Thiocapsa bogorovii: one gene and its partner. The protein of the gene in region 1 interacts with the protein of each later gene in a pairwise test. Links are inferred from orthologs where the notes say so. Each region holds a gene or a part of one and is shown on either strand. Other genes may lie near its edges. The genes, in order: aceE and LT988_RS21225.

Region 1 (15,442 bases):
GTTCGGCGCGGTATTGGAGGATGAAGGCGACCAGCCCGCGCAGGCCGTCGTCGCCGCCGACATAGAGTGCATCGAGAAAGTCGTTGGAGGCCGTCACCTTCGCGAGGTGCGAAAAGGCGTCGTTCCCGGCATCACGCATCCGGTTCAGCCAGGTCAGCGGCAACGCCTGTCCGAGACCGAACACGGGCGGATACGCCAGGGCATCGCCCGCGGCGTCGATCACGGTGCGACTCTCGAGGGCGGGTTTGAAATTCGGCACGCGCTCGAGCGATGCCTTGCAGAGCGCCCGCGCCCGTTTTGCCTCGCCCAGCCGACTCGCCGCGCAGGCGGCCAAATGGCTCAGCATGGCCTGTTGCTGAGGCTCTCCGATACCGAACCAATCAGACCGCTCGACACGGGCGAAGGCGCTCAACGCGGCGTTGTCCTCGCCCAGCAGCAGCAGGGCATCGAGCTGGGGCACGGCATCCTCGACCCGGCGAGCCGTCGCGGCGGCCAAGGGCGTCGTCAGGCGTCGGGCGCCGGTCTCGTCACCCTGATAGAGTCGCAAGCGCGCTGCCCATCCCAAGGCGAAGAGGTTGTCCGGATCCTCCTTCCAAAACGCCAGGAAGGCCGCCAGGGCATCCTCGATGCGATCGAGATGGAACAGCGACATCGCGCGATTGTTCTTGGCCGGCGTCAGATCGACCCCGTCCAGCCAACGCACCACGCCGGCAAAATCATGCCCGTCCAGATGGAGCTTTCCGATATCGAAGCGCAGCATCTGCTCGGCGGTCGCGCTCGACCCGTCGGGCTGCCGCAGCAGATCCGCGCGTATCGCGGGCGCCATCGGAAACCCGCGCGTCTCGGCACCGAGCGCACGCAGCCGCTCTGCGGTGCGATCCGCCAACATGACATGCCCGAACTGCAGTGCGTACCGAAAGAGCATCTCCTGCGCAGGCAAGCTCTTTGGTCGACGCTCAGCCCAGTCGAAGGCGGCGATGGCCGCAGCGCCGCTTCCCTGGCCACTCTCCAGCGCCTCCACGAGCAGGCGCCTGGGACCGCTTTGATCCGGGTGGGCCTCGATCAAGGCACGCAGCCGGCGAGCTGCGGTCGAGTAGTCCCGGCGCTCCATCAGACGCTCGATCGCCTTGAGCTGACTGGACAGCACGGCGGAGGCGCCCGTCGCGGGCTTGGACTTGGGCTTGGCGGACTTTTTGGACATGAGAACCTCGAGACCTGAACACTAAACCGCGCCCAGCGCGGTATGCGATGTTTGTGGATGGGATCGGCGCCGGCAGACTTGACGACCGTTGGAGTCGGCGCGGTTTAAAATCTTAAAAAACCTGAAAATTTTAAACCGCGTCCCCGCTAAGGGCCATGGATGCATCAAACTTCGAGCTCACCCGAAAGTGAGCATCTCGCTCTGGACGCGGTTTAGAACAGATTGCGCTCCGAGCGAGCCGGTCGCCGGCAGCTCACGTCACCGGCCGCGCAGAACCTTCACCATGGCAGAACCGTTCGCAGCGGCGCAACCGCCATCCCGACGAGAAGCGCCAAGAAGCAGGCCACGAGGATCAGACGCAGCGCGCGCTCGAGGTCCGCCCCCCCGAGATCGGCCGGCCAATCCGGATCACCCATGTAGTCTTCGGTAACAAGAGCCCCTCCGTAGCGAATCGGACCGACCAGCCTGACCCGCAGCGCGCCGGCGCAGGCGGCCTCGCTCCAGCCTGAGTTCGGACTGGGGAGCATCGCGTGATAGTCGCGCGCGGCGCGGAAGGCCAGCCGCGGGTGCAGCTTGAGCAGTGCCGCCCCGGCCGCGATCAAGGGGACCGAGAGCCGTGCCGGGAGCCAATGCACGAGATCGTCGGAGCGCGCCGCGGCCCAGCCGAACCGGCCGTAGCGTTCGTTCTTGTAGCCGACCATCGAATCCAGACTCGACACCGCCTTGACCAGAATCAGACCCGGCAGCCCGAAGAGACAGAGCGCCCACAGGGGTGTCAGAACCCCGTCGGTCAGATTCTCGGAGAGGCTCTCGACGGTCGCACGTACGATGCCGTCGCGCTCCAAGTGATCCGTATCGCGACCGACCAGCATTCGCAGCCGCGCGCGGGCTTGCGGGAGATCGTCGAGCGCTTCGAGCACCCGGCGTCCGTGGTCCAGGAGGTCGCGGGTACAAATCAGGCTGTAGGCGATGAAGACATCCCAGCCAAAAGCCGCCCACGGGTGCAGCACGCCGAGACCGGCTCGAACGCCCCACCAGGCCGCCAACGCGCCCCCGACCACCAGCAGCCAATGCAGGACGCCGCCGGCCCGCCCCTTCAACCCGACGGCAAACAAGAGGCGCTCACAGGCGAGACTCCAGGCCCCGATGATCCGAATCGGATGAAAACGATAGACGGGATCCCCGATCAAGACGTCCAGCAGACAGGCCGCGAGGATGAGTGCGAGATGCTCGGTCAGTCCCATTTGCGAGCGAAACCCCGAACGACAGCGAGCGCGGCCAAGCGTCCGTCCGGCAACCCTTGATGCGGTACCAGCTCCTTGCGCAGCGCGACGAACCGCTCGGGTTTCACGGCGACGGCCGCTCCGAGCAACGCCGCCTGGTTTAGGATCGCCTCGCGCGCAACCTCCGCGTGCAGCACCCCGGCGCGCACCAGGTCCAAGATCTCGGCTAGGCCATAGGCTGCGGCGGCGCTGTGCGGATCATGGACGATGGCCTGGAGATTCGCGGCGAAGACCGCCGCGCCCGGCGCATCCAGCTCGGACTCGGCGCAAGCCCGCAGCGCGGCCTCGTCGCAACCGAAACGGCTCAAGGCCGCACAGACGGTTCGCCTGAGCTCGGGAACGATGCCGTTCTGCAGCAGCAAACAGCGGGTGACGGCGTCGTGCGTCGCTCGCCCGAGCAACGCGCCCAGCGTGTTGTGACCGCCCGCCCAGTGACGCTCCCATTCGTCCGCGCGGACCAACGGGGCGGCGATGGCGAGCTGATCGGTCCCGGTGCCCGTCGCGAGGCCTCGCGATTGCAAGCTGGGCATACGCAGGTCGAGCAGAGCCGTGCTCTTCGCCTCCGTGACCATGGTCGCCGCACGAACCAGGCATGCGGGCGTACAGGGCCGATTGAGCAGGACCAGCGTGACGATGGTCCCCGAGCCCGACTCATCGGGCGGTCGATCGTGGACGTTCTCGCCCTCGGATCCGGGCTGATCGGCCGATTCCGCGGAACGCCCGCGACGAGCGGGACGGCTGCCCTCGGCCTCCTCGTGCCAAGCGGCCGGATCACCCGCGCGAACGGCGTTGCCGGTCACCCCGGCGGTGGCGACCACCGTCGCGCGAAGATCCTCTGCACTCGCGTGCGCCACCACCGCGCACTGCATGTTGGCGGCGGTCCCCATCAGGGCCGTCGTTTCGGGCGGAAGCCCGGCTTCTGAGCAGCTTCGTGCGTGATAGTCCAGGGCTCCGAGACCCAGGACCGCCTCGTAGCGCGCCAAATGGGCCACGCCCTCGCAACTCTGATGGTTCGCGAGATGGGTCAGCGACTCGGACATCCCGCCGTTGACCCGACAGGTGCCGAGCACGCGATGCGGGCGCGCGAAGGCAACGACGAGATAGCGCCCCTGCCGATGCAGGGCGTAACGGTCGGTCTCTTCGAGCAACATGCGGGACCTCGATCACGGAAACGGGGATGGATGGCCATCGCGCGACGGAGCGACAGCCGCGCGAGGCTATCGCAAGCGACGGCGCGGCTGCAACGAAGACGGCGCATACGGGTCTGCGAGGTGTCGCGGCGAGGGTGTAGACTCTGGTTGTGTGCAAATCACCTGCATCAGTGGATCCGTCTACCGGGTTCTGTGCCCCATCATTCGGCCACACCGAAAAGACGGTCGATCAATCCACCCGCCAACACGGATAGCGAGAGCAACGCGCATGGGCAAGCACGAGATGAAGACCTGTCCGCGCTGCGGATCCAGCTTCGAATGCAAAGCAAACCGGGTCGAGCGATGCGGATGCCTGAGCGTCGTGCTTACCGCGGAGGCGCTCGAATACCTCGGAGACCGGTATCGGGACTGTCTTTGCGTGACCTGTCTGGAGCAGGTCAACCGCTTGTGCAGCGAGCGCGGCGCATCGGACGTCGATCGCCAAGCGGCCGATTGAAACCTCGAACGAGACAGCGGCTGCACTTCGCAACATACGCGCGTCAACGCGACGTCGTCCGAGACCCGACTTAAGGCGCCATCAAGGCCCAAACAACGGACCGAAAAGACACCGGGAAAAGCCCGGACATGCCGCCGGATAGATGAATCTGAAGGCGGCATCGCGAGCGCCGACGACCCTTCACACGGCCAGCAGGCGCCGCAGGTCCAGGGCGAGCCCGACGGGGTTTCCACACGAACCGGATCCAGTACGAGACAGTCGTGCGGTTTTACACCGGCGCCCCGGCGCTTTGCGGCGCGCTCACCGAAAGGCCGGCGGCTGATCGCTGGAGGCTGGAGACTGAAGGCTGAAAGCTGGAGGCTGCCTCCGTCCCGACGTGCATTGACCACCTACATTCTTAGCATTGCAGACTCGGAGCGCTGGTATAATCCGCGCTTTGCCCGTGCCGACCGCTTCGACCGCTTCCGGGAAACATCATGACCAACAAGCCCGATATCGATCCCCAAGAGACACAGGAATGGCTCGATTCGCTCGATGCCGTGCTCGAGAACGAAGGCGTCGAGCGCGCCCATTTTTTGCTTGAGCGACTGATCGACAAGGCGCGCCGCTCGGGGGCTTATCTCCCGTTCACCGCCAACACCGCCTACGTGAACACCATTCCGGTGCAGCAGCAGGAACGCTTCCCCGGCGATCGCGCGATGGAGCGGCGCATTCGCTCCTTCGTGCGCTGGAACGCGATGGCGATGGTGGTTCAAGCGAATCGGCTCTCGACCGAGCTCGGCGGCCATATTTCGAGCTTCGCCTCCTCGGCCACCCTCGTCGACGTAGGCTACAACCACTTCTTCCGTGCGCGCGACAAGGATCACGGCGGTGATCTCATCTTCTTCCAGGGCCATGCGGCGCCCGGCATCTATGCACGCGCGTTTCTGGAGGGACGCATCAGCGAGGAGCAGCTCTACAACTTCCGCCAGGAGGTCGACGGCAACGGCCTGTCCTCGTATCCGCACCCTTGGTTGATGCCCAACTTCTGGCAGTTCCCGACCGTCTCGATGGGGTTGGGTCCGCTGATGGCCATCTATCAGGCGCGCTTCATGCGCTATCTGAACGATCGCGGGTTGGTCAACACGAGCGAGCGTAAGGTCTGGGCCTTCCTTGGCGACGGCGAGATGGACGAACCCGAATCGCTGGGCGCCATCTCTCTTGCGGCGCGCGAGCGTCTCGACAACCTGGTGTTCGTGGTCAACTGTAACCTGCAACGTCTTGACGGCCCGGTGCGCGGCAACGGCAAGATCATCCAGGAGCTGGAGGCGGTCTTCCGCGGCGCCGGCTGGAACGTCGTCAAGGTCGTCTGGGGTAGTTACTGGGACCCCTTGCTCGCGCGCGACAAGCAGGGTTTGCTCCTGAAGCGCATGGAAGAATGTGTCGACGGCGACTACCAGGCCTACAAGGCCAAGGGCGGCGCCTATACCCGCGAGCATTTCTTCGGGAAGTACCCAGAGCTCAAGGAGATGGTCGCCAACATGACCGACGAGGACATTTGGCGCCTGAACCGCGGCGGTCATGACCCGGCCAAGGTCTACGCGGCCTACGACGCAGCCATGCGCATGAACGGCAAGCCGACGGTCATCCTGGCCAAGACGGTCAAGGGTTACGGCATGGGTGTGGCCGGCGAGGGAATGAACATCACCCACTCACAGAAGAAGATGGGTGAAACGCACCTCAAGGCCTTCCGTGATCGCTTCAATATTCCGATCTCGGACGACCAGATCGGCGCCGCGCCCTTCTACAAGCCACCTCAGGACAGCCCCGAGATGCAATATATGCACGAGGCCCGAGAGCGGCTCGGCGGCTTCCTGCCGGCGCGTCGCGACGAGGCCGCCGTGCTGCCGATCCCCGAGCTGGATGCCTTCAAGCCGCTCCTGGAAGGCAGCGGCGACAAGGAGATGTCGACCACCATGGCGCTGGTGCGCATCCTCACCATCCTGGTACGCGACAAGGCGATCGGCAAGTACCTGGTCCCCATTGTTCCGGACGAGGCACGCACCTTCGGCATGGAGGGCATGTTCCGACAGCTCGGCATCTACTCCTCGATCGGACAGCTCTACGAGCCGGTCGATGCCGATCAGGTCATGTACTACCGGGAGGACAAGAAGGGTCAGATCCTGCAGGAAGGCATCAACGAGGCGGGAGCCATGTCGTCCTGGATCGCCGCGGCCACCGCCTACGCGAACCACGGTCAGAGCATGATCCCCTTCTATATCTACTACTCGATGTTCGGATTCCAGCGCATCGGGGATCTCGCCTGGGCGGCGGGCGACATGCAGGCGCGCGGCTTCCTCATCGGCGGCACCGCCGGACGCACCACGCTCGCCGGCGAGGGTTTGCAGCATCAGGACGGCCACAGCATGGTGGTCGCCGCGACCATCCCGAACTGTGTCGCTTACGATCCGGCTTACGCTTACGAGCTCGCCGTCATCGTCCAGGATGGCTTGCGCCGCATGTATCGGGAGAAGGAAAACGTCTTCTACTACGTCACGGCGATGAACGAGAATTACGTTCAGCCGGCGCTGCCCGAGGGCGCCGAGGCCGGGATCCTCAAGGGCATGTATCGGGTTCATCAGGGCGAGGAGCATACCCACCGGGTCCAGTTGCTCGGCGCCGGGACCATCCTGCGGGAGGTCTTGGCCGCGGCCGAGCTGCTCGCCAAGGACTTCAACGTCGGCGCCGATGTCTGGAGCGTCACCAGCTTCAACGAGCTGCGGCGCGAGGGCATCGATGTGGAGCGCTGGAACATGCTCCACTCCGACCAGCCCCAACGAACCACGTATGTCGAGGAGCAGCTGGCCGGGACCCAGGGTCCGATCATTGCCGCCACCGACTATATCCGAACCTACGCCGATCAGATCCGCCCCTACATCCCGCGCCATTACCTGGTGCTCGGGACCGACGGCTTCGGGCGGAGCGATATGCGCAGCCAGCTCCGAAAATTCTTCGAGGTGAATCGTTACTACATCGTCGTCGCCGCACTCAAGGCATTGGCGGACGAGGGCGAGATCCCGACCGCGACGGTCTCCGAGGCCATTCGGAAATACCGTATCGACCCGGAAAAACCCAACCCGGTGACGATCTGAACCGCGCTAAACCGCGTCCGGCATGACACGCGTTGCTTCGGTGAACCTACCGACATACAAGGTTCTACGAAGCGCTCGGCCGACGCGGTTTAGGACATCTAAAATCTATGGCTAAACCGCGTCCGGGCCGAACCGCCCGGCTCAGCCAGGGCCGCCCACCACAGGGATCCGTGGTGATCGCCCCGGACGCGGTTTAGGGAGGACAGAGCGTGGCAACCGTCGAAGATATTCTGCTGCCGGACATCGGGGACTTCTCGGACGTCGAGGTGATCGAGATCCTCGTCGCGCCAGGCGACCGGATCGAGGCCGAGCAATCGATCCTCAGCCTGGAAAGCGACAAGGCGACCATCGAGATCCCCTCGCCCCTGGCGGGGGTGATCAAAGCGTTGAAGGTCAAGATCGGAGACCGGGTCAGTCAGGGGGATCCCCTGATGAGCGTCGAGACAGATGGTACCGGCTCGGAGGAGGCGGCACCCGAAGAGAACGCAGCCGGCGAAACGCGGTCTGCGCAAGCCGGGTCGGGCGAGCCGCTCGCCGCCCCCCTGACGTCTCGCGCGGCCTCCCCGGCTCCTGCGTCGCCGCCGCTACCGAAGTCGACTGCTCGGCATGGGCCGAGCAGCGGCGAGACCATCTCCGTGGTCCTGCCCGATATCGGCGATTTTTCCGACATCCCGGTCGTCGAGGTCCTGATCGCTCCGGGAGATCGCATCGAGGTCGACCAGTCGCTCCTCACGCTCGAGAGCGACAAGGCCACGATGGAAATCCCTTCTCCAAACGCAGGTATCGTCGAGGAGCTGGCCGTCAAGGTCGGAGATACCCTCAACCAGGGCGATCTCATCCTCACGCTTCGCACCGACGGCGAGATCGACAGCGGCGAGCCGATCGCAACGGCCTCGCCGATGGCTGCGAACACGGCCGAAGAGCTCGAAGCACCGCCGGGGCCGTCATCGAACGCGAAGCGCGCACCCGGTGAATCCGAGCGCCGACCCGCGCCGGTGCTGCCACGCCCCGAGGACATGGCAGCCATCGCCAAAGGCCGCAAGGCCCATGCGAGCCCCACAGTGAGACGGTTCGCTCGCGAGCTCGGCGTCGACCTGAAATTCGTCAAGGGGTCAGGGCCGAAGGGTCGCGTGCTCAAGGACGACGTCCAGGGCTTCGTCAAGCACGCGCTCGCGCAAGGTGCTCCGAGCGGGCCCGCCGGCGGCGCCCTGCCCTTCGCCTTGCCCGCCGCGCCCGAGATTGATTTCGCCAAGTTCGGCCCGGTCGAGGTCACCGAACTGTCGCGCATCAAGAAGCTCAGCGGTCGACATCTGCACCGCTGCTGGCTTTCCGTGCCGCACGTCACGCAATTCGACGAGGCAGACATCACCTCCCTCGAGGACTTCCGCAAGGCGCAAAAGGCTCAGGCCACCGAAAAGGGCATCAAGCTGACCTTTGTTCCCTTCCTCCTCAAGGCGGTCGCGACGGCCCTGAACCGGATGCCCGTCCTCAAGGCCTCGCTGACAACGGACGGCGAGGGTCTGGTGCTCAAGCACTTCACCCATATCGGTGTGGCGGTCGATACGCCGCAGGGCCTGGTCGTCCCGGTCGTGCGCGATGTCGACAAGAAAGGCATCTATGCCCTGGCCGCGGAGCTCTCCGATCTCGGCGACAAGGCGCGCAACGGCAAGCTGCTGCCGGGCGACATGCAAGGCGGGTGTTTCTCCATTTCCAGCCTCGGCGGTATCGGCGGGACCGCCTTCACGCCGATCGTGAACGCGCCCGAGGTCGCCATCCTCGGGGTCTCGCGCGCGACGACCAAGCCGGTGTGGAACGGCCAGAGCTTCGAGCCGCGCCTGATGCTCCCGCTGTCCCTGTCCTACGATCACCGTGTCGTCGACGGGGCCGACGGGGCGCGCTTCACCAGCCTGCTCGGGGAGCTGCTCGGAGATCTTCGTCAGCTCCTGCTGTGAGGCCGGCTCGTGGAGGCGGGGCATGTTTGCCTGTGCCTCGCCTCGGCTCCCGCGGTCGATACCCGGGGCCCACGCACGTGCGCGACGCCCGAACGCAATGCAGTGAATAGGGTCGAGGGTTTCGCCTCGCGACACGCTTTCGTCTAGGATTGGGCGCTATCGAGCCATCATCATCGCGCGGCCGTTGCGGCCCCAAGAGAAGAATCACACCATGAACGACAAGAGCGGCGACATCATCGAGGTCAAGGTACCGGACATCGGAGACTTCGAGGACGTGGAGGTCATCGAGGTCTTGGTCTCCCCGGGTGACCCTGTGATCGAAGAGGCGTCGCTGATCACCCTCGAAAGCGACAAGGCGAGCATGGAGATCCCGGCGCCGCGTGCCGGGATCGTGCGCACGGTCGAGGTCGCGGTGGGCGATCGAATCTCGGAAGGCACACTCATCGTGACGCTCGAGGTCAAGGAGGTACAGGCTGCGGGCGCCTCCGAACCGGTGAAAGCGTCCGCGAACACGGCTGCCGCCGCGTCGCAGGAGATCGTCACGGAGGTCGTGGTCCTCGGCGCCGGCCCCGGAGGTTACACCGCCGCCTTTCGCGCCGCCGACCTCGGCAAGAAGGTCGTGCTGATCGAACGCTACCACACACTCGGCGGCGTCTGTCTGAACGTCGGCTGTATTCCCTCGAAGGCGCTGCTGCACACCGCCGCCATCCTCGAAGAGGTCAAGACCCTGGGCACCATGGGCGTGACCTTCGGTGCGCCCGAGATCGACCTCGAAAAGATGCGCACGGGCAAGGAGCAGGTGGTCGCCAAGCTCACCGGCGGTCTCGCGACCATGGCGAAGCAACGTCGAGTCGACGTGATCCAGGGCACCGGTCGGTTCGAAGCACCCAACCGGATCGCCGTGGCCCAACCCGGTGGTCCGGTCCGGATCCTGTTCGACCACTGCATCATCGCGTGCGGCTCGGCGCCCATGAAGATCCCTGGGTTTCCGCATGACGACCCGCGTGTCATGGACTCCACCGACGCGCTCGAGATCGCAGACATTCCCGAGCGCCTCCTCATCGTCGGCGGCGGCATCATCGGACTCGAGATGGCAAGCGTCTACAGTGCACTCGGCTCGACCGTCGAGGTCGTCGAGATGAAGGATCAGTTGATGCCCGGTGCGGACATCGACCTCGTGCGCGCGCTCGAAAAGGTCATCAAGAAGCGCTACAGCACCATCCGACTCGAAACGAAGGTCGCGCAGATGAGCGCCACGGCCGAAGGCATCAAGGTTGTGTTCGAGGGCAAAAAACCGGGCGAGGAGGTCTACGACAAGGTACTGGTCGCCATCGGCCGACGCCCGAACGGGAAGCTCGTCAACGCCGAGGCGGCGGGGGTGAAGGTCGATCAGCACGGGTTCATCAAGGTCGATGCCCACATGCGCACGAACGTGCCGAACATCTTCGCCATCGGCGACGTGGTCGGCGGGCCGATGCTCGCCCACAAGGCGACCCACGAAGCCAAGGTCGCGGCCGAGGTCATCGCCGGGATGCCGGCCCTCTTCGATCCCATGACCATCCCCTCGGTCGCCTACACCGACCCCGAGGTCGCCTGGATGGGCCTCACAGAAACCGATGCCAAGGCCAATGGCATCGCCTATGAGAAAGGCGTCTTCCCTTGGGCCGCAAGCGGCCGCGCACTCGGCATCCATCGCGACGAGGGTCTGACCAAGCTGCTCTTCGATCCGGAGACCAAGCGCATCCTGGGCGCAGGCATCGTCGGCCCGAACGCCGGCGAGCTGATCGGCGAGGCTGTTCTGGCGCTTGAGATGGGCGCGGACATGGAAGACATCGGCCTGACCATTCATCCGCATCCGACCCTGAACGAAACCATCGGGCTCGCCGCCGAGATGGCGCACGGGTCGATCACGGATCTGCTGCCGCCGAAGAGGCGCTGACTGTCGGCGACTTATCGTCGCCTCGCGGGGAAGCGATGCCGGAGATTGCCTAAGAGCCGATCACCGATGACGGATAACCGATGTCGCCTTTCACGTGACCGGCCCCGAGGATCACCGCTTTGCCCCGCAGAAGTCCAAACAGTGCTTCAGGGTGGGAAACGGCACCCGACCCGCGCAACCGCCGTAGGTGAATGCCTTGCAGCGATCGTCTCGATAATCGTAATAGAACCCGCGTTGATTGGAGCGGCAGGGGCCGGGGTCGGGTTTGACGAGACAGGCGACGGGAAGCTCCTCGCGTGCGCCTCCCGAGGAAGCACCGCCACATCCCGATAGACTCGCCATGAGGATCACGAGCACCGGAACGCGCAACCGGACGAGCCGCTCGGCCCTCATCGAGGCCGGATCCGCGCCGTCCCACGGATCTCCGCACCCGTCGGCGCCTGTTTCCACCAATCGCGATGTCGAAAGTCGTTTCCGTCCTTGGCCATCACCTGGACGGAGCCCCCTCGACGAAATCCCCAGCCCTTGACTCTCGGGCCATGCATAAAGAGCGTCCAAGCCGGGACGCCCGCACGCAAAACCACCCGGTGATAGTCCGAGCCGCGCAGCCTGTTGAATCTTCCCGGAGCGCAGAAGCGCGCCCGGATGTGCTCCGGGTCCCCGTCGAGTGCGCGGATCTCGTCATAGCCGCCCGAGAGCACCAAGCTCACGGCGTGTCGCCAGGGGTGGTCGTGAAGCCCGCGGTCCGGATCCGAATCGACGAAGCGGTGCAGATACAGATGCCAGCCGAAGGCGCCGAGGAGGTAGTAGCGTTCGAGGTAGGGCTCGCCCTGCTCGCCTTCGATGAGACGACAGGGTCGCCGAGCGCTGATCCATTCAAGCAATCGTTCCATCGTGTCCTTTAAGCCGCATCGGGTGCAATCGTCACTCGTCTCACGCTGACTCCGCGTCGCAATCATTCACAGGCGTCTCAGCTGACGCGGTCTTCTAAAGAATGGAAAAAGCTCGAGGTGGGTCGAGCCACCTCATGCGGATCTGGCCTGTTGCTACTGGGGCGTCGTTGGTGGACGCCGGTAAAACGCGGCCTGGAGCGCTGAAGGGCACGGCGCGATTATACGCGTGCGCGGCTGCGCCGCACGAGGTGACGAAGCAGACAAGGGATCCGAGGCGGTCTCGGTAATCGTGAAGTTGATTCCCGAGCGTCGACATCCGGACGACGCCGCAGCTCAAAACAAGAAGGGGCGACTCACGTCGCCCCGACATGCGGTTCGCGCTCCCTACAAAGGTCGGGGGAAGCGCTCTTTCTCTAAGCCGCGCCCGACGCCGCGGTACTTGGCGCCGAGCATGGACATCATGCCGCCGAGCCGATCTGGTTGCTCGGGGGACTCGGTTTAGGCGTCGAGGTTATCGAGTGCCTTCTGGAAGCGGTTGGCGTGCGAGCGCTCGGCCTTGGCCAGCGTCTCGAACCAATCCGCGACCTCGTCGAAACCTTCGTCACGCGCGGTCTTTGCCATGCCGGGATACATGTCGGTGTATTCGTGGGTCTCGCCCGCGATGGCCGCACGCAGATTGTCGCCGGTCGGGCCGATCGGCAAGCCGGTGGCCGGATCCCCGACCGCTTCGAGATATTCGAGGTGGCCGTGCGCATGGCCTGTCTCGCCTTCGGCGGTAGAACGGAAGACCGCCGCGACGTCGTTGTAGCCCTCGACATCGGCCTTGGCGGCGAAGTAGAGGTAGCGGCGATTGGCCTGAGACTCGCCTGCGAAGGCTTCCTTCAAACTCGCTTCGGTCTTGCTGCCCTTGAGCTCCATGTCGATCTCCTCACGATGGAAAGAACGGGGTTGGCTGAACCTACACAAAAACCTTAGTCACCTCGACGCCATTTCAGAAATTGTTTGTTCCAATGACCTCGATCGTCTGTTTTTATGGGCGACGGCGCTCTTCGACAAGTCTGTGAACTGGTTCGGTAACGCGCTCATGCGCAACTGCTATACCCTAAATCTGATCACCAAGGAGCAGATTATGCCAGCGTCCATCGGCTCACGGACACTCGACCTCGCCCCATCACCCGTGGCGGGTGGAACACGCCCGGAGCAGACCGTGCAACGGCGTACGCTTCTGCAGTTGACCGATCCGCATCTGTTCGCCCAACCCGACGGGCAGCTGCTCGGGGTGACCACGCGGCGCAGCTTCGAGGCGGTGTTGGAGCTCGCCCTCTCGCATTCCCCACCAGCCGATGCCTTAGTGCTCACGGGCGATCTTGTCCACGACGAGTCGCGCGAAGGGTATCGCTCGCTCCGTCGTCTGCTCGATCGCACCGACTTACCCTACTACTGCATTCCCGGCAACCACGACTCTCGTCCTCTGATGGAAGAGCTGCTCGGACCTGCAGCAGTCGAGCCGGTTGCCGTGCGTAAGCTCGCCGACTGGAATCTCGTCTTTCTCGACTCGACCGAGCCGGGCTTGGAAGGCGGGCGGATCGGCAGGGCTCGACTCGCCGCGCTTGACGAAGTCCTCGCGCCGGACCCCTCACCCACCGTCATCTTTCTACATCAGCATCCGATCCCTGTCCGAAGCGACTGGATGGACGAGCTCTCGGTCGAGGACGGAGAAGAGCTGATCGCGATCTGCGATCGACACCCTCAGGTCAGGGCCGTCGTGTGCGGTCATATCCACCAGGAATTCGCACGGCGTATCGACGGGTATAGTGTTCTGGGAACTCCATCGACCTGCGTTCAGTTCGAGCCGCGCCGGTCCCAATTCGCAATCGATACCCAAGCGCCGGGGTACCGAGAGCTCGCACTACTTGCCGACGGCGCACTCGAGACGCGTGTGGTGCGTCTCGACGGCTACCCGGAGCGTGCCAATCGGACGGCAGGCGGTTATTGACGCGCGCGACGCCTGTCACGCATCGACCTTAGAAATCGCCCGTCAATCGATTGCGAAGCTCGGATACTGCTGAAAGTCCAAAGGCTCGCAAGCAACCCCGGTCACCGCAGCACCCGGCGGCCCCGTGCGCAACCAGTCGCGCAGATGGCCGACCGCATTCGCCTCCCCGCAAACCAGCAACTCCACGCGCCCATCGGGGAGATTGCGCGCATACCCGGTCACACCCAGCCGCATCGCCTGCTCGCGGGCCGACGCACGGAAGAACACGCCCTGCACCCGCCCGCCGACGAGGCAGCGGTAGCAGATGTGTTGCTCGCTTTGACGCTCGTCCATTCTCTGCTCCTCGGATCGGGTCCTGTGCACTGCACGAACGGTGGCTTGGATTGCAGGCTTACTCGGCGGCGGCTTGGCGCTCGCGCTTGTAGGCCGGGAAGGTGATGTCTTTATAGCGTTCCTGAACGACATACTCCCCGAGCCACATGAACTCGGTCGCATCACCCGTGGCTCCGGTGTACCTGGCCACCAGATTACCGTCGAGGTCGAAGAAGGCGAACACCGGCGTCGCACGGACCCGATGGGTCTTCAACGCAAAATCCTTTTGCGGCATCGCGGTACCCGCGAAATCATGGATCTCGACGTCGCCCTCGATATCCACCGGAAAGATCATGAAATGCTCTTTGAAGTAGTCCTGCACCTCGGGCTGGTTGAGCACTGTGGTCTTCATACGATGGCAGAAGGGACACTCGTCCATCTCGAACATCAGCAGGACGCCCTTCTTGCCCTCGTCTCTCGCCGTCTGGAGCTCCTCGGCAAAATCACCGAAGGTCGAATCGAAGAAGTATTGGGCCGGGTCGCGGGTTGCAGCGCCGACCGAGACCGCGTGCAGAACCAGCAGAATAAACATCAGTCGAAGCTGTAGCCGACGGACACGCGAACGCGTTTGAGTCATTCTTGTCTTGCCTCCTCGCAAGGTTTCCGGCACCGGGCGAACGCGCGCGCGCCGTCGCCTGATTCTCGCCACTTCGGCTCGACAGTTCAATGGCGACGCGTCCCGGCTCCGGCTGCGCGACGGGGATTCGACAAAACATCGGTGTCGATCGGGAACGCGGTTTAGACTAACCCCGGACCCACGTGGTCAACATCACGCCGAGCGCAGATCCGACCCGGAGTCTGCGCATCCGAACCTGCCTTTTCGGAGACCGATCGTTTATGAGCTATATTCTCGTCCTCTATTACAGTCGCTACGGCGCCACCGCCGAGATGGCCCATCATGTCGGACGCGGCGTCGAGGCCGGCGGACTGGAAGCGCGTCTGCGAACCGTTCCTGCCGTTTCGAGCGTCTGCGAAGCGACCGAGGACAGTGTCCCGGCCTCCGGTGCACCTTATGCCGACGACGATGA
Region 2 (15,203 bases), 320 kb from region 1 along the record:
CTCGGGCGATTCAACGCCTTCCCCGAGGCGATCGGTCAATCGAAAGCGTCAGATTCGACCGGCGACTGCGCTATCATGCGCAATGGCCGCGGGAGGGCGAACGAAGACAGTCGCATCGAGAGTGAGCCATTGGGCGGGCGCGGACGCGAACACGTCTGTATTTTAGAGAGGACGAGCGATGAGCATGGCCGGTCCACTCATCCTTTTCGGGACTGCACATGTGAGCAGTGTGCTCCTGATCGCCGCGATCGGGATCACGCTACCGCTGCTGGCGCGCCGAGGACTGAGCTTGACAGGGCAGTATCGAATCGGGCTCTTGATTGCGGCCCTTTTGATCGCCCAGGAAGGCGTTCATATCTGGCTGCAGGTGAACCACTACGATCGGCTCTTGAGCAGCCTGCTCCCTCTGCATCTCTGCGGACTGTCGGTCCTGCTCACGGCATGGACCCTCGCGGCACGGTCGTATTCCGCCTACGAGATCGTCTATTTTTGGGCGTGGGGCGGGACCCTGCAGGCGCTCTTCACGCCGGATCTGGACAGGGGATTTCCGGACCCGGCTTTTATCGCTTTTTTTGTCGGGCATGGACTCGTCATCGTCGGCGTCCTCTATGCCACCTTGGTCTATCGGTTCAGACCGAGACTCGCGTCCATCTTCAAATCCCTTGGTGTTTTGCTGGTCGTGGTCGCCGTAGTGGCCCCCATCAACCTCTGGCTGGGGACCAACTATCTCTTTCTTTGCAGTAAGCCCGAGCAGGCGTCCCTGATGGATTTTCTCGGCCCTTGGCCTTGGTACATCCTGAGCCTTGCCGGACTGGCCCTGGTGTCGAGCTTCTTCTATTACCTGCCGTTTCTGATCGGGGATCTCGTCGCGGCGAGGTCGCGTGCGAAACGGCTGTCGCCGCCTTCACCGGACGCATGAATTGGGCCGCATCGCACGGATGAAGGGTCTGAAGCGAGATCCGGCCGTTAAACGGCGCACGGGGCGCGCGGAGACACCGGGGAAGGTACCGAACCGGGACGTTCGGCGAACATCGGTTCGAGCCACGCGCGCACGCCGGGGTTCAATCCGACCGCCGCCTCCACCGCGACGCCGCCTGCGGAATCGGGTAGACAGAATGGGATGCCCATCTGGGCCGCAGCAATCGCAATGCCGACCAATGCAGCGATCTCGGATCGTCCGCGGCAACGCAAGGCGTCATAGAAATCAAAGCACGCGATGGCATCGTGGAGGGACCAATCGGGACAGGGCAACTGGCGCACGGTATGCTCTCCATCCGCAGCCGTTATCGGGAGCTGCCATGCGGCCGCCGGGCACAACGACGGGGCCATGGCAATGAGACGCCCGACACCCGCAAGCTTGGCGCGCTCGGCCGCGTGGCGACCGGCGCTCAAGGCGACATCCAGGCCGTGCTTGTCGAGTTGATGGGGCACCCGACACGGCGGATCCTCGCCGCAGATCCATCGGCTCTCCGGTGCAAGGCCGCTCGAACCTGTCTCGGAACGGGAACCCCGCATTCGCAGGATCTCCAATTGAAGGTCGGTGTCGTCTTCGAGGTCCTTCAGGCGCCGCGCGACGGTGGGCAGGTTGTGCTCCACGACCTGCGCCTGGCCCTCGCCCGAGAAGGAGAGCGCGCTGCCTTCCGAATCGATCTCGACGAGCACGAAACGGGTACTTCGCGCGATCGAGATCACCGGATCGACAAGCAGCGGCATATCCGCTCGGGCTGCACCGAGCCGACTTGAACCGATATCACCGATCGGGCCTGACCGCTCGCGATGGCCGCAAGCATCATCGGATGGGTGCTGCCCCCATGGGAGATTGCGACGCGCCGCGGGAACGCTCAGCCAGCCCGGTTTCAAGGGGCTCCAGTCCCTCTGCCCGGCACCCAACCGCAAAGAATCCGCTCGAGGTGTCCGAGGTCGAGATGCTGCTCGAGGTTGTCGGCCAACCGCTCCAGGGCCGCCTCGCGGAGGGCACGATAGTCCAGGGTCTCGCGAACCGCGAGACCGGCCCAACTCAGCAGGGCCGATGCGGCAACGGGCGACTCGAAAAGTCCGTGCAGATAGGTCCCCAAGATCCGTCCGTCCTCCGAAACGGCACCGTCCGGGCGCTCGCCCTGCGGATCGTTCAGAAGCACGGCCGGACGCTCGAGCGCCGGACCGCTCGTCCGGCCGGCGTGGATCTCGTATCCCGTTACCGCGGCGTCCTCCAGCCGGAGCCTGCCGGAGACGTTGGCCAAGATCTTCTCGGGCATGAGCCGGGTTTCCAGATCCAACAAGCCGAGACCGGGTTCCTCACCCGGATCGCCTTCGAGACCCGAGGGATCCAGGATCCGGGTGCCGAGCATCTGAAAGCCGCCGCAGATCCCGATCACCCGGCCGCCGTAGCGCAGATGCCGTGCGATCACGGGCTCCCAGCCCTCGCGACGCAACCACTCAAGATCCGAGCGCACTGATTTCGATCCGGGCAGTATGATGAGATCCGCGGGGGGCGGAACCTCTCCGGCCGAGACATAGCGCAGGTCGACCTGAGGATGGAGCCGCAGCGGGTCGAGGTCGGTGTGGTTGCTGATGCGCGGCAGGCGCGGGACGATCACCCGCAGGGCGTCGCTCGGCTTGTCGGTCTGGCGCAACGCAACGGCATCCTCGGCCTCCAGATGCAACCCGTGCAGGTAGGGCAGGACACCGAGCACCGGCTTGCCGGTCTCGCGCTCGAGCCATTCCAGACCCGGCTGCAGGAGCGCAAGATCGCCTCGGAAACGATTGACGACGAATCCGACCACCCTCGACCGCTCGCTCGGCGCGAGCAACGCCAGCGTGCCGACCAGGTGAGCAAAGACCCCGCCGCGGTCGATGTCGGCGATCAGGATCACCGGACAGTCCACCGCCTCGGCGAACCCCATGTTGGCGATGTCGTGCTCGCGGAGATTGATCTCGGCCGGACTGCCCGCGCCCTCCACGACGATTCGATCGTAGGACGCTCCGAGCCGGCCGTGGGACTCCAGCACGGCAACGCGGGCGATGCGCTTGTAGTGGTGATAGGCGACGGCATCCATCGTGCCGACAGCCCGGCCCTGGATGATGACCTGGGCACCGCGGTCCGAATTGGGCTTGAGCAGGACCGGGTTCATGTCGATGGTCGGCGCGAGCCCGCAGGCCTGCGCCTGCACCGCTTGGGCCCGGCCAATCTCGCCGCCGTCGGCGGTCACCGCGCTGTTCAGGGCCATGTTCTGCGGCTTGAAGGGTGCGACCTTGACGCCGCGTCGGCTGAAGCAGCGGCAGAGACCGGCCACCAAAACACTCTTGCCCGCGTCCGAGGTCGTACCCTGGACCATGAGGGTCGCAGCGGTCATCTTGTCCCTCCGGGGACGAGGGCGGGCGGAGGGGCGACCGATGGAAAAGGCCGAATGTCCGCCGGAGTCTCGCCGACTGTCTGCCGGAACGCGTCCCCGGCCACGTCCGACGACAGACACCGCAACCCCGACTCGAGCCGAGCCCAACCCGTCTCGGCGCCCGGAAGACCGAAGCGAAGACTCGGCGGTGTCTCGAATCGCCGTACCCAGACTCCCATCCCCGCCAGTCGGTCCTGAATGTATCGAGCCTCTGCCGTGCGGACCCATTGAAACAGGTCGCTCCCGCCCGTCGGCGCAAGACCATAATCGGACAGCAGGGTGGCAAGCCGGACGGACGCGCGGCGCAGCGATGCACGGGTCGCCTCCTGCCACGGCGAATCGGCCAAGGCGAGCCGCGCGACATGGCGGGCCGGACCGCTCAGCGTCCAGGGTCCGAGCTGTGAGCGCAGCGCCTCGCGCAGATGGACCGCGCCGAGCACGAACCCGACCCGCACCCCGGCGAGCCCATAGAACTTGCCCAACGAACGCAGCACGATCAAACCGGGTCGATCGGTGAAAGGGGCCAGGCTGTCCTGCGGGGTCGTGTCCATGAAGGCCTCGTCGACGACAAGCCAGCCGCCCCGTGCGGCAAGCCGCGCATGCCAGTCGAGCAACCGACTCACCGGCCACGCGCGACCCGTCGGGTTGTTCGGGTTGATGACGATCAGAACGTCGAGGCTGTCCAGACCCGCGCCGGACTCTTTCCCCAGGTCTCCGTCATCGAGGCGGACGAGGCGATGGCCGGCGCGTTGCCAAGCCTGTGCATGCTCCTGATAGCCGACCATCGGCACCCCGACGCGTCCGGGGACCCGCAGTTTGGGCAAGGCCTGGATGGCGGCCTGCGAGCCGGCGACCGCGAGGAGACGGGGAGCGCCGTAACACCGCGCGGCCGCCTCCTCCAATCCATCATCCTCTTCGGGCAGCCGTGACCAGGCGGTACCGGGCACCTCGGGCACGGGCCAGCCATCGGGATTGATCCCGGTCGAGAGATCCAACCAATCCTGAACGGGGATGCCGTAGCGTGCCGCGGCCTCGCGCAGACGTCCACCGTGCTCCAGCGCCGGTGACGTCGGAGCGAGCAATCCGGAGGTATGTGAGCGACGCGCATTCATCGCGTCAATCTGCCAGCGGGGTCGTTTTTGTGCAAGCGCACACGCTGCCGACATTTTCATCTGCTCGACGAGCCCAGCAACGGACTCGACGAGGAGACCCGGGGGCGCCTGGTGAGGATCCTCGGCGTCCTCCCGCAGGCACTGGTCCTGATCTCGCACGACGCCCGCTTCAGGCGTCAGGTCACCAGCCATCAATACCGCCTGCACAACGGCGCGATCGGCCCGCTCGAGCCGCATGACCCGAGGCGCCGGGATTCTGATCGGCCCTCAGGCCATGCGATGCCTGAATAACCACCCGGCCGCGGCGAGCGTTAGGACGGCGATGACCGCCAGCGGCCACATCTGACCGATCAGAAGCTCGAATCCGGCACCTTCGAGAAAGACGCTGCGCAGGATCACCAGGTAATACCGCAGCGGGTCGCCAAGAGTGAGGATCTGCACCGCCTCGGGCATGTTCGCGATGGGTGTGGCGAAACCCGAGAGGATGACCGCCGGAACCAAGAAGAGGAAGGCCCCGAGGAGCGCCTGTTGAAGGGTCGCAGCCAAGGAGGAGATCATGAGCCCCACCCCGACGGCGGCCAGCACGAACAGCAGAATCCCGGCATAGAGCACGTCGAGACCGCCGACCAAGGGCACCCGGAACCAGAACACCGCGATGGTCACGACCAAGGACGCCTCCAGGACGCCGATCACCAGGCCCGGCGTCGCCTTGCCGATCAGGATCTCGATCGGCCGCAATGGCGTCACGAGGAGTTGATCGAAGGTCCCCTGCTCGCGCTCGCGCGCAACCGAAAGCGCCGTGACCATCATGGTCACCACCAGGGTCAGGATCCCCACCAATCCGGAGACGAAGAACCAGCGACTCTCGAGATTGGGGTTGTACCAGGCCCGCGTGATCAGAGTCACCGGCAGGCCCTGCAAGCCCCGGGCGAGAATCCAGTCCCGATTGAAATCCGCGATGATTCGGCTGACGTCGTTCTGAAGGATCTGAGCCGTGTTGGAGTTGCGCCCGTCGATCAAGATCTGCACCGGGGCAGGCGTGCCCGCCAGCAGATCGGCCGTGAAGCGCGGCCCGATCTGGATGACCAACAGGACCTTGCGCGCATCGATCCACTCGGCGATCTGCCCTTGCCGCGTGATCCGACCGACCGCGCGAAAGCTTGGCGCACCCTCGAAGCGCGCCGCCAGATCGCGCGCCGCGAAGCCCCCGTCGCGATCGTAGATGGCGTAGGTGGCGTCGTTGAGATCGAACGACGCCGCATAGCCGAATACCAGCAACTGGATCAGCGGCGGCACCACGACCACCAGCCGACTGCGCTTATCCTTGAAGAGGACAAGAAACTCCTTGATGGCCAGCGCGAGGATGCGAGCGAGCATGGCGACTACTCGATGCGCTTGCGCAGCAGGCGACGGCTCAGTCCGAGGAAGAAGGCCGCCATCAAGGCGAGCGCCGCGGCGTTGGGCAGGATCAGCGTCCAGATGTCCCCGGCGAGAAAGAGGCTCTGTAGGATGGCCACGAAGTAGCGCGCGGCGACGATGTGGGTAATCGCCTGGACCACGGGCGGCATACTGCCGATATCGAACAGGAAGCCCGAGAGCAGGAAGGCCGGCAAAAAGGTCGTGATGATCGCGATCATCCCGGCGACGAATTGATTGCGCGTCACGATCGAGATCAGCAGCCCCATGCCCAGCGCAGCGAGCAGGAAGAGGGTCGAGCAGATCGCCAAGATCCAAAAGGACCCACGCATCGGCACCTCGAACAGAAACAGGGCCATGATCACGGACAGCACCATCCCGCCCATCCCCAGGACAAAATAGGGCAGCAACTTCCCGATCAGGATCTCCTCGATGGTTACGGGCGTGACCATCAGCGCCTCCAAGGTGCCGCGCTCCCATTCGCGCGCGAAGACCAGCGCGGTCAACAGGGCACCCACCAGGGTCATATTGACCACCAGCAACCCCGGGACGAGATAGTTGCGACTGGCCAACTCCGGATTAAACCAGATGCGGATCACCGGCTCGACGGCCACCGGCAGCGGGATCCGGCGCGCCTGCGCCTCGCGTTCCAGCCAGCTTGACCAGACCCCTTGCACATAGCCCTCGAGCAGTCGGGCAGAGTTGGCGTCCGTGCCGCTGACGATGACCTGGATCGGCGCGTCGCGATCGCCTTTCAGACGTTGGGCGAAATCTCCGTCGAGCACGACGATCCCGCTCACCGCATGGGTCCGCAAGGCGGCACGCCCCTCCTGGAGCGTCGGATAGAGGCGGGGCACGAAGTAGACCGATTGCTGAAAGGCGCCGAGAAAGGATTGCGTCTCCGCGCTCGGTTGCTCGATCACTAGACCGATCGGGACATGCTTGGAGTCCAACGAGACCCCGTAGCCGAAGAGCAGCAGCAAGAACACGGGCAAGACAAAAGCAATCGCGAGACTGGATGGATCGCGCAGGATCTGCAGCGACTCCTTGCGCAACAAGCCGCGCAGACGCAGGGCTCGTGGTCGGGCGCCCATGTCAGGCGTGCGCCTCGATCAAGGTGATGAAGGCCTGCTCGAGGTCCGGTTGCGGTACCTCGGGCGTCGCCGCCCGGGCCTTGATCTCGCTCGGTGTGCCCAAGGCCAACACCTCTCCCGCCGCCATGACGGCCAGACGATCGCAATACTCGGCCTCTTCCATGAAGTGCGTGGTCACCAGGACGGTGACCCCGCCCTCGGCCAAGGCGTTGATCCGCGACCAGAACTCGCGACGCGCAAGCGGGTCCACACCGGACGTCGGCTCGTCGAGAAAGAGGATATCCGGCTCGTGCATCAGCGCGGCGGCCATCGCCAGACGCTGTTTGTAGCCCAGCGGCAGGGACCCGCTCTCCGCCCCGGCGAGTTCCGCGAGCCCGAAGGCATCCAGCGCCCAGGCGACCCGGTCGCGGGCGCTCGCGCCGCGCAGGCCATAGGCCCGCGCGAAGAAATTCAGATTCTGCATGGCCGACAGGTTGGTGTAGAGCGAGAACCGCTGCGACATGTAACCGACGCGCGCCCGTGCCTCGGCCGGTGCATGCCGTAGATCGACCCCGGCCACCCGTGCCCGCCCTTCGCTGGGCGGAAGCAGACCGCAGAGCATCCGGAAGGTGGTCGTCTTCCCGGCGCCGTTGGCGCCGAGCAGGCCGAAGACCTCTCCGGCATGCACCGCGACGCTCAAGCCATCGACGGCAACGAAGTCGCCGAACCGTCGGGTGAGTCCCTCGGTGACGATCGCATCGCCCGAGAAACGCGACACCGCCGTTTTGATCTCGGGCAGCTCGATCTTGTCGCGACCCTGGCTCAGCAAGGCGACGAAGCCATCCTCGAAGCGCGGCTCCACGGGTTCCCACCGGACCGGATCATCGGCGGTATCGGCCACGGCGGGCCGCGCGCCCTCGGCCATGACCACGCGCACCGCATCGCCCTGGAGGACGGCATCCAGCACCCCGGGCAGGGCGGCCAGACGCGCCTGAAGGCGCCGCCGTCCGGCGGGCGCACCCTTGACACGGAAGGTGCGGCCGCGCAACGGTGCGCTGAACCGGCCGGGCGGTCCCTGATCGATGACGCGTCCCTGATGGATGAGGACGACCTGAGCGCAACGTTGCGCCTCGTCGAGATAGGCCGTGGAGAGCAGCAGGCTCATCCCCTCCTCCGCCACCAGCCGATCGACGATCGCCCACAGCTCTCGGCGCGAGACCGGATCGACGCCGACCGTCGGCTCGTCGAGCAAGAGCAGACGTGGCGGATTCACGAGCGTGCAGGCCAAACCCAGCTTCTGTTTCATGCCGCCCGAGAGCTGTCCGGCCAGACGAGCCCCGAACGGACCGAGGCCCGTCATCTCCATCAGGCGCGCGTGCCGGGCGGGACGATCCGCGGCAGGCACACCCTGGAGGTCGGCGTAGAGGTCGAGGTTCTCGCGGACACTCAAGTCTTCGTAGAGCCCGAAGCGCTGGGGCATGTACCCGATCCTGGACTGAACCGCGAGTGCATCGCCGGTCGCATCCAGACCCAAGACCTCGATGCGGCCGCCATCCGGAGCGAGCAATCCCGACGCCAGGCGCATGAAGGTGGTCTTGCCCGCACCGTCGGGACCGATCAGCCCGGTCACCACACCGGGCTTCACTTCAAGGCTGACGCCGTCCAGCGCACGGATACGGCGAGCGCCGACGAAGAAGCTCTTGCGGACATCCAGGGCGCGCAATGGGCAATCGGACATGGGTCGGATCCGGGTCGTCCGGCCCTCAGGGCCGCCCCGACGGGATGGGCGCGTCGGCTGCCCCCGACGCGTCCGGTGACTCGACTGGGCTCGACCCGGACGTGGACCCGGACGCGGGACCGGTCGAGTCGGCATCCGACCCGGGCACGCACCCCGGCGAGGCCATCGGCTCGCGCGTCAGGTCGATCTCGACCGTCACCGGCATCCCCTGGCGCAGCTCGCCGGCCGGATTGCAGACATAGATGCGGGCCTGGTAGACCAGATCGGCGCGCAGCTCGGTGGTCTGGACCGTCTTGGGTGTGAACTCGGCGCTCGGCGAGATATAGCCGACCCATCCCGAATAGGACCGTCCGGGGAAGCTGTCGCTGAACACCTGCGCGGGTTGACCCTGTCGCACGCGCCCCAGGTCCGGCTCGGCGAGATAAACCCGGGCCCACAAGGGCTCGTTCAGGGCGATGGTGTAGACCGGGCGATCGGGCGAGGCCATGTCACCGGGCTCGAGGATCCGATTCTGCACCACTCCTGGACCCGACGCGAGGAGGGTGGCGTATGCCAGGTTCAGATCCGCCTCGTCGAGGGCAGCCTCCAAGGCCGCAAGGGTGGCGCGGGCGCGGGCGATGTCCTCCGCGCGACTGCCCGCCAAGGCGAGATCCAAGGCGGCGCGCGCGGCCTCGGCCCGGGCCTCGGCGGCCTCGGACTCGGTGCGCGCGTTGTCGTACTCCTGCGGCGAGGCCATCTTACGATCGGCCATTCCTTTGGTGCGCTCGGCATGGCGTTTGGCGTTGGCGGCCTCGGTGCGCGCGGCCTCCACGTCGGCGCGCAGCTTCTCGATCTCCTCGCGACGCGGACCCGAGATGAGCTTATCGAGCTCGGCGCGCTGGGCCTCGACCTCGGCACTCGCGACCTCGCGGGCCAACGCGAGGCGCCGAGCGTCCAGGCCCGCGAGGACCTGCCCTGCCTCCACCCGCGCGCCCTCGGAAACCGGCATGGTTTGGATCCGTCCGCTGACCTCGAAGGCCAGGTTGACCAGGCGCACGTCGATGTTTCCGTAAAGCGTCAGACGGTCCGAGTCATCCGCGGGGGCATGTTCGACCCGGTACAGGAGATAACCGCCGACGGCGAGTGCAAGAACGACAATCGGTATCAGGATCTTCTTCATCAAGGACATCCCGGCAGAAGCCGTCGGCGAGTCGGTCTCGGGCGGACCGCGGCGCGTCCGAGACCCGAACCGCAACGCACATCAGAAGGCGCTCATTCGGTCTGCTTCGACTCCAACCCGATCGGGCTGTATTGGATCCGTACGGCCATCCAGAAGGCGTAAGCTCCAAGGACCATCAGGAACCCGAGGATATCGAGCACGGATAAGACCCGCTCGCGGTCGACGACGAACCAGATCGCAGCCAAAACCAGCCCCGTGAAAAGGATCCCCATGACGTAAAGCGGTGCAAGGCCGAGCCGCATGCCTTCCAGGTTCCGGTGGATCTTCTGCTCGCGGTTCTCCGCTGCGGCGCGCTCGCGGGCGCCGATCACGGCACGTCGATGTGTCAACGCCTGATAGACCAACCAGGCACCCATGAGAAGACAGACAGCTCCGAGATAATATTTCATCGCGTGGTCACCTCGATCTTCTATCCAAGACAAAGGTCTCGGCACCGCGCCGAGCCGCAGGAGATGCTACTCGCGACCAGGGGAGCCAACAAGCCAACAACATCCACCCGGCGCTCCGCCCGGCGGTCCACCCGAATTGCGCCGAGCCGTCACAGGTGAGCAGCCCCCGTGCGGATCCAATCGATCAGTGACTGCAGAAGCAGACCGGTTCCGTCGACCACGCCCCCGAGCGCCTCGACCATACGGTTGGCGAGAACGACGGCCACCCGCGGCAGGCCTTCCGCCGGAAGCAAACCCCAGTCGAGCGCAGGCGCGAACCACGCCAACGCAACGACGACGGCCAGCATCCCGAGGCTGCTCCGAGGATCGGCAAGACTGAAGGGCTTGAGCGCGGTTCCGAACGACCGCTTCACCCGACTGTTCAGCAGATCGACGCTGTAAAGCTCGTCCAGGACGAGGTGCGTCAGGTAGCCGATCCCGACCATGAGACCGGCAACCCAGGCTGCTTCCGCAGACCGCTCCATCATCCAGTAGGCGATGTTGACGGTGGCCAGAGCCGCCGCCGCGATCCCGAGCCAGGAATGCCAAATGCCGCGGTGAACCGTCACCCGCGCGAAGAGCTCGAAGATCAGATAGCGCACGCAGAGAAAGACGCCGACCCAGATGAGCGCGACCTCCAGCGGAAGAAACCGACCGATCAGCGGGAGCGTCATCGCGAAGGCGACCGCAACCCCGAGCACATTGAAGAAGGCACGCACGGGCTTGGAGGCATCGGCATCGATGTCCGGAAGGAGACTCCCGGCGACACCCAGTGCAAAATAGCCGAGCGTTGCGCCCTGCTCGACCAGTCCGGCGCCATGTAAGCCGAGCACGGCGGCAACGCTGACGAAGATGCCGCCGTTGAGATGGGTCTGGAAATTGGCCATGCGCGCTCGTGGATCCGGGAACAGAGGGGTCTGATTGCCGACCCCGAATCCCGCAGAGACTAACAGGGCGGAGGCTCAAACGGTGAGCCTGCCCCTTCGAATTTCGACAGGATGATCAGGTCATGCCCTTCCCCCACCCCGACCCGTCCAATGACTTCCTCTGCGACCATGCCCGACTCCTGCGCACGAGCTATCGACGCCTCACAGGCCGCGATCTGATCGACCCCGGTTTGGACGACCGCGAGGCCGCACGGTGCCTGTTCGAGGCGCCTTTTGCGCTCCTGTCGCACACGGCCGATCCGGATCCGATCCTGACCTACGGCAACCGACGGGTTCTGGATCTGTTCGAGCTCGACTGGGAGCAGCTCACGCGGATGCCCTCGCGCTTCACCGCCGAGGCACCGGATCGGGAGGAGCGTGCACGCCTGCTCGCGCAGGTGAACGCCCACGGCTTCATCGACGATTACAGCGGGGTGCGCGTATCCTCGAGCGGCCGGCGGTTTCGCATCGATGGAGCCGTCGTTTGGAATCTGATCGATCAAGAGGGACGGCTTCAAGGACAGGCGGCGACCTTTGCATCCGTGCATCCGCTGGCTTGACCGTCCCCTGCGCGTCGCGTTCGGTCAGTCACACATCTGGATCCATCGTTTTCGGAGGTCGGCGTCATGTCGGGGTCCCCGTTCACCATCGCACTCGTGCAGGAAACCGATTACGGAAGCGTCGCGGCGAATCTCGATGCCTGCGAGCGGGGAATCCTCGAGGCCGTCGCGAGTGGTGCGCGTCTCGTTCTGCTCCAGGAGCTCCACAACAGCGCTTACTTCTGCCAGACCGAAGACCCGGCCAACTTCGATCTCGCCGAGCCGATCCCGGGCCCGAGCACCGCACGCCTCGGCGCTTTGGCGGGCGAGCTCGGCGTGGTCATTGTCGCCTCGCTGTTCGAGCGCCGCGCCCCGGGGCTCTATCACAACACGGCCGTGGTTTTGGACAGCGACGGACGGCTCGCCGGCGTCTATCGCAAGATGCACATCCCCGAGGATCCGGGCTACTACGAGAAGTTCTATTTCACGCCCGGCGACCTCGGCTTCGAGCCGATCGACACCTCGGTCGGACGCCTGGGCGTCTTGGTGTGTTGGGATCAATGGTATCCGGAGGCCGCCCGTCTGATGGCGTTGGCAGGGGCGGAGATCCTGCTTTACCCGACCGCGATCGGCTGGGACCCCAACGACGGGCCGGACGAGCAAGTGCGCCAGCGCGAGGCATGGGTCGGGATCCAGCGCAGTCACGCGATCGCGAATGCCCTGCCTGTCGCGGCCTGCAATCGGGTCGGATTCGAGCCCGACCCGAGTGGCGCGACGGCCGGCGCACGGTTTTGGGGTCATTCCTTCGTCTGCGGTCCCCAAGGCGAGATGCTCGCACAGGCCGGCGATCAGAATCCGCAGATCCTGCTTGCGCAGATCGACCCGGCCCGCACCGAGCAAGTTCGCCGTCTCTGGCCCTTCCTGCGCGACCGCCGCATCGACGCCTACGGCGACCTGACCCGCCGCTATCGGGACCGGTCGTAACGATCAAGAAACAAGGTGAACACCTTGATCTACGGGTAGGCTGGGGTGAGCAGAGCGAACCCCGGCATCCCCGGCGTCGGCGCCCTGCCAGGTTTCGCAATCTCACCCCGGCGATGCAGGTCTTGCCGAGCCGTGCAAGGCACAACCAACCGTCGTCGCAAGTGGTGCTTCCTATCGTCAGCACAACCTACGGGTATCGAGTCGTCTAGACACCGTCTTATTTTGACCGTGCCGATCCGAAAAACGAAAAAACGCTTGGATCGCGTCTCCAACCACCTGTCAAGGCGACCAGTCCAATCCCGCACGCGAACGACTCAGGAAACCCCGAACGCGACTCAATCCCTCCGCGTCTCGAATCGAAACGGCGCCGCCGAGATCCCCTCGGCCGTGTGAACCAACACCCGCGCCTCCCACTCCATGCGCGCCCGCACGCACACCGGCAAGGTCCCCTGCCCTTCGTAAAGGCCCGGCCCGACCGACTCCAGGCCAGTGCGGTTGTACCCCATGTTCATGTCCACACCGGCGAAATCGACCTCCACCGCACGAACCTCGAAGCCGGTCGTCTGCACGAGAAGCCGCAACGGCGTCACGACCGGGATAGTCTGCGGCTCGATCGCAAAGCGCACGCTCTCCCCGCCGGCAAACCGCGCATCACAGGGTCCGGCGCGCAGATCGCAGCTCGGATCAAGCTGTGCGACCTCGGCCAGCGTTGGGTTCAGCAGAGGCCAGGCTTTGTAGACGGCCACCGCGACAACGGCAACGAGCAGCAGGACGGCGATGACCCAGAGCAGGGCCGTGGTCCGTCGCGGCGAGGAGGTGTCAGACACGTCGGGGCACATCGTTTGCTTCGGGGCCAGGAAAAAATGAAGGATCGAGGACCTGCTCCCCGCCATAGGGACAATCCTGCGGGAAATCGCTCTCGTCCATCCCGGTTTCATCGGCCGCCCAGCGAACTGCGCTGTCGTAGGCATCGACGAGCAGGTCAAGCAGACGAGGCTTCAGGCTCGGGCTGTCGTCCAGGAGTTTGGCGACCTGCTTGCGCTGTTCGATCAAGGTCCGCTGCCAGCTCTTCGAGCGTTGTTCCGGCTGGTGCTCCCATTTCAGGAGATGAACGAGCAACACCACGAGACGATGCTCCAAGGCTCGGCGCTCACTCTTGCCCATCGACTCCACTTCCTCCGCGAGATGCAGCGCGTCGATCTCGGCATAGCGCCCTTCTCGCAACAGGCGGGCTGTTTGCATGGACCAGTCGTACAAATCCTGATCGTAAAGCGTTTGAGACATGATGACGGGCTCCGGGATTGGCGCCAACCTCGGCGAGTGTTGCGGTGCAGAGATTCCGAAACCGTCGGATATCAATGAGGTCGTCGTTGTCGTCATCGTGGTCGCATCGATCGTCGATGACGACAACGGCGTTGTTCATAGTACCGGCCGTAGTGTGGACGAGCGCAAGCAAAGTCCACCGAATCCCGCGACGGCGCTGGTGGACTGCGCTTCGCTTGTCCACCCTACAGCGCTAGTCTGAAGTGTGATGGTGAATCTTGCTGAATGCCAGTGCGCCGCGCAAGGGCAATGCTCATCCGCGAAAAAGGGACATCCGATCATTGTAGAAAGACATTCACCCTCGATGCACCGCCGCGGGCATCGACGACCGAGATGGCGACGTATCCGGGGCCCCGGGGCGTCCAACGGGCGGTGCGGGCGTAAGGCTCGCGCGCGACCGGCGCGCCGTCGATGAACCAGGTGAAGGGCGGAACACCGTCGCGAACCCGCAAGACCAGATCGGCGGCCCGACCTCCACCGAGTCCCAACTCGACACGCGCACCCTCGGGTGGATAGGCGATCTGCGGCGCGTCGGCACCACCGCGCGAGGCCGCACGCGGATCCTGAACGCGGCGCAGCGGCGGCGGCAGCTCCGCGGAGGTGCTGCTCAGGATGCCGGGTGGCGCGGGAGGCAGCGGCGTCGTCGGGCCGAGACGTGCAAAGACCTCGACCAGCACGGGCGCGGCGGCATCGATGCCGGCGAGGCCGGGCACGGGAGCACCGTCGGGACGACCGACCCAGACCCCGGCCACATGACGCCCGTCGAACCCGATCGCCCAAGCATCGCGGTAACCGTAGGAGGTCCCGGTCTTGAATGCGAGAACGCCCGGCGCGCTGTTGGTCGGTGCCGGGGCGCCGGCGAGGATCGAGGCGACATACCAGGCTGCACGCGCATCGAGCACGGGTGCCCCGGCGTCCGCTCCGGTATCGGCAGGGACGCCGACGACGCCGAGCGATCCGGAGCCCGCGCCCTCCTCGTCGAGCGTCTCCCGCAAGATCACCGGTCGACCGCCCCGGGCGATGGCGGCATAGATGCCGACGAGGTCCGTCAAG

What was found.
Region 2: the proteins of aceE (region 1) and LT988_RS21225 interact in binary tests that used the Escherichia coli proteins (3 or more experiments, as listed by UniProt). The link is inferred for Thiocapsa bogorovii from one-to-one orthologs.

What each region holds. Positions count from the first base shown.
Region 1 is NZ_CP089309.1:5,088,788-5,104,229, reverse strand. The notes cover bases 4,268-7,462. They hold aceE (pyruvate dehydrogenase (acetyl-transferring), homodimeric type), read left to right. Parts: upstream 4,268-4,607; coding sequence 4,608-7,262; downstream 7,263-7,462. Outside these bases: LT988_RS22750 (tetratricopeptide repeat protein), read right to left, coding at 1-1,201; adenosylcobinamide-phosphate synthase CbiB, read right to left, coding at 1,480-2,445; LT988_RS22740 (adenosylcobinamide amidohydrolase), read right to left, coding at 2,436-3,635; LT988_RS22735 (cysteine-rich CWC family protein), read left to right, coding at 3,904-4,131; aceF (dihydrolipoyllysine-residue acetyltransferase), read left to right, coding at 7,472-9,214; lpdA (dihydrolipoyl dehydrogenase), read left to right, coding at 9,426-11,153; LT988_RS22715 (BPTI/Kunitz domain-containing protein), read right to left, coding at 11,265-11,546; LT988_RS22710 (hypothetical protein), read right to left, coding at 11,543-12,046; LT988_RS22705 (rubrerythrin family protein), read right to left, coding at 12,545-12,964; cpdA (3',5'-cyclic-AMP phosphodiesterase), read left to right, coding at 13,176-14,042; LT988_RS22695 (acylphosphatase), read right to left, coding at 14,085-14,375; LT988_RS22690 (thioredoxin family protein), read right to left, coding at 14,434-14,991; wrbA (NAD(P)H:quinone oxidoreductase), read left to right, coding at 15,252-15,442. UniProt on the Escherichia coli protein: Component of the pyruvate dehydrogenase (PDH) complex, that catalyzes the overall conversion of pyruvate to acetyl-CoA and CO(2).
Region 2 is NZ_CP089309.1:4,771,042-4,786,244, reverse strand. The notes cover bases 6,374-9,329. They hold LT988_RS21225 (ATP-binding cassette domain-containing protein), read right to left. Parts: upstream 8,732-9,329; coding sequence 7,016-8,731; downstream 6,374-7,015. Other genes in these bases: LT988_RS21220 (efflux RND transporter periplasmic adaptor subunit), read right to left, coding at 8,757-9,329; LT988_RS21230 (ABC transporter permease), read right to left, coding at 6,374-7,014. In the rest of the region: LT988_RS21260 (YwaF family protein), read left to right, coding at 185-919; LT988_RS21255 (hypothetical protein), read right to left, coding at 967-1,713; LT988_RS21250 (cobyric acid synthase), read right to left, coding at 1,857-3,353; threonine-phosphate decarboxylase CobD, read right to left, coding at 3,350-4,504; LT988_RS21240 (P-loop NTPase family protein), read left to right, coding at 4,532-4,795; LT988_RS21235 (ABC transporter permease), read right to left, coding at 4,772-5,881; more of LT988_RS21230, read right to left, coding at 5,887-6,373; more of LT988_RS21220, read right to left, coding at 9,330-9,890; LT988_RS21215 (hypothetical protein), read right to left, coding at 9,983-10,339; LT988_RS21210 (metal-dependent hydrolase), read right to left, coding at 10,489-11,265; LT988_RS21205 (MEKHLA domain-containing protein), read left to right, coding at 11,388-11,864; LT988_RS21200 (carbon-nitrogen hydrolase), read left to right, coding at 11,931-12,827; LT988_RS21195 (hypothetical protein), read right to left, coding at 13,163-13,654; LT988_RS21190 (DUF29 domain-containing protein), read right to left, coding at 13,647-14,111; LT988_RS21185 (hypothetical protein), read left to right, coding at 14,110-14,352; pbpC (penicillin-binding protein 1C), read right to left, coding at 14,429-15,203. UniProt on the Escherichia coli protein: Part of the ABC transporter complex YbhFSR that could be involved in efflux of cefoperazone. Probably responsible for energy coupling to the transport system.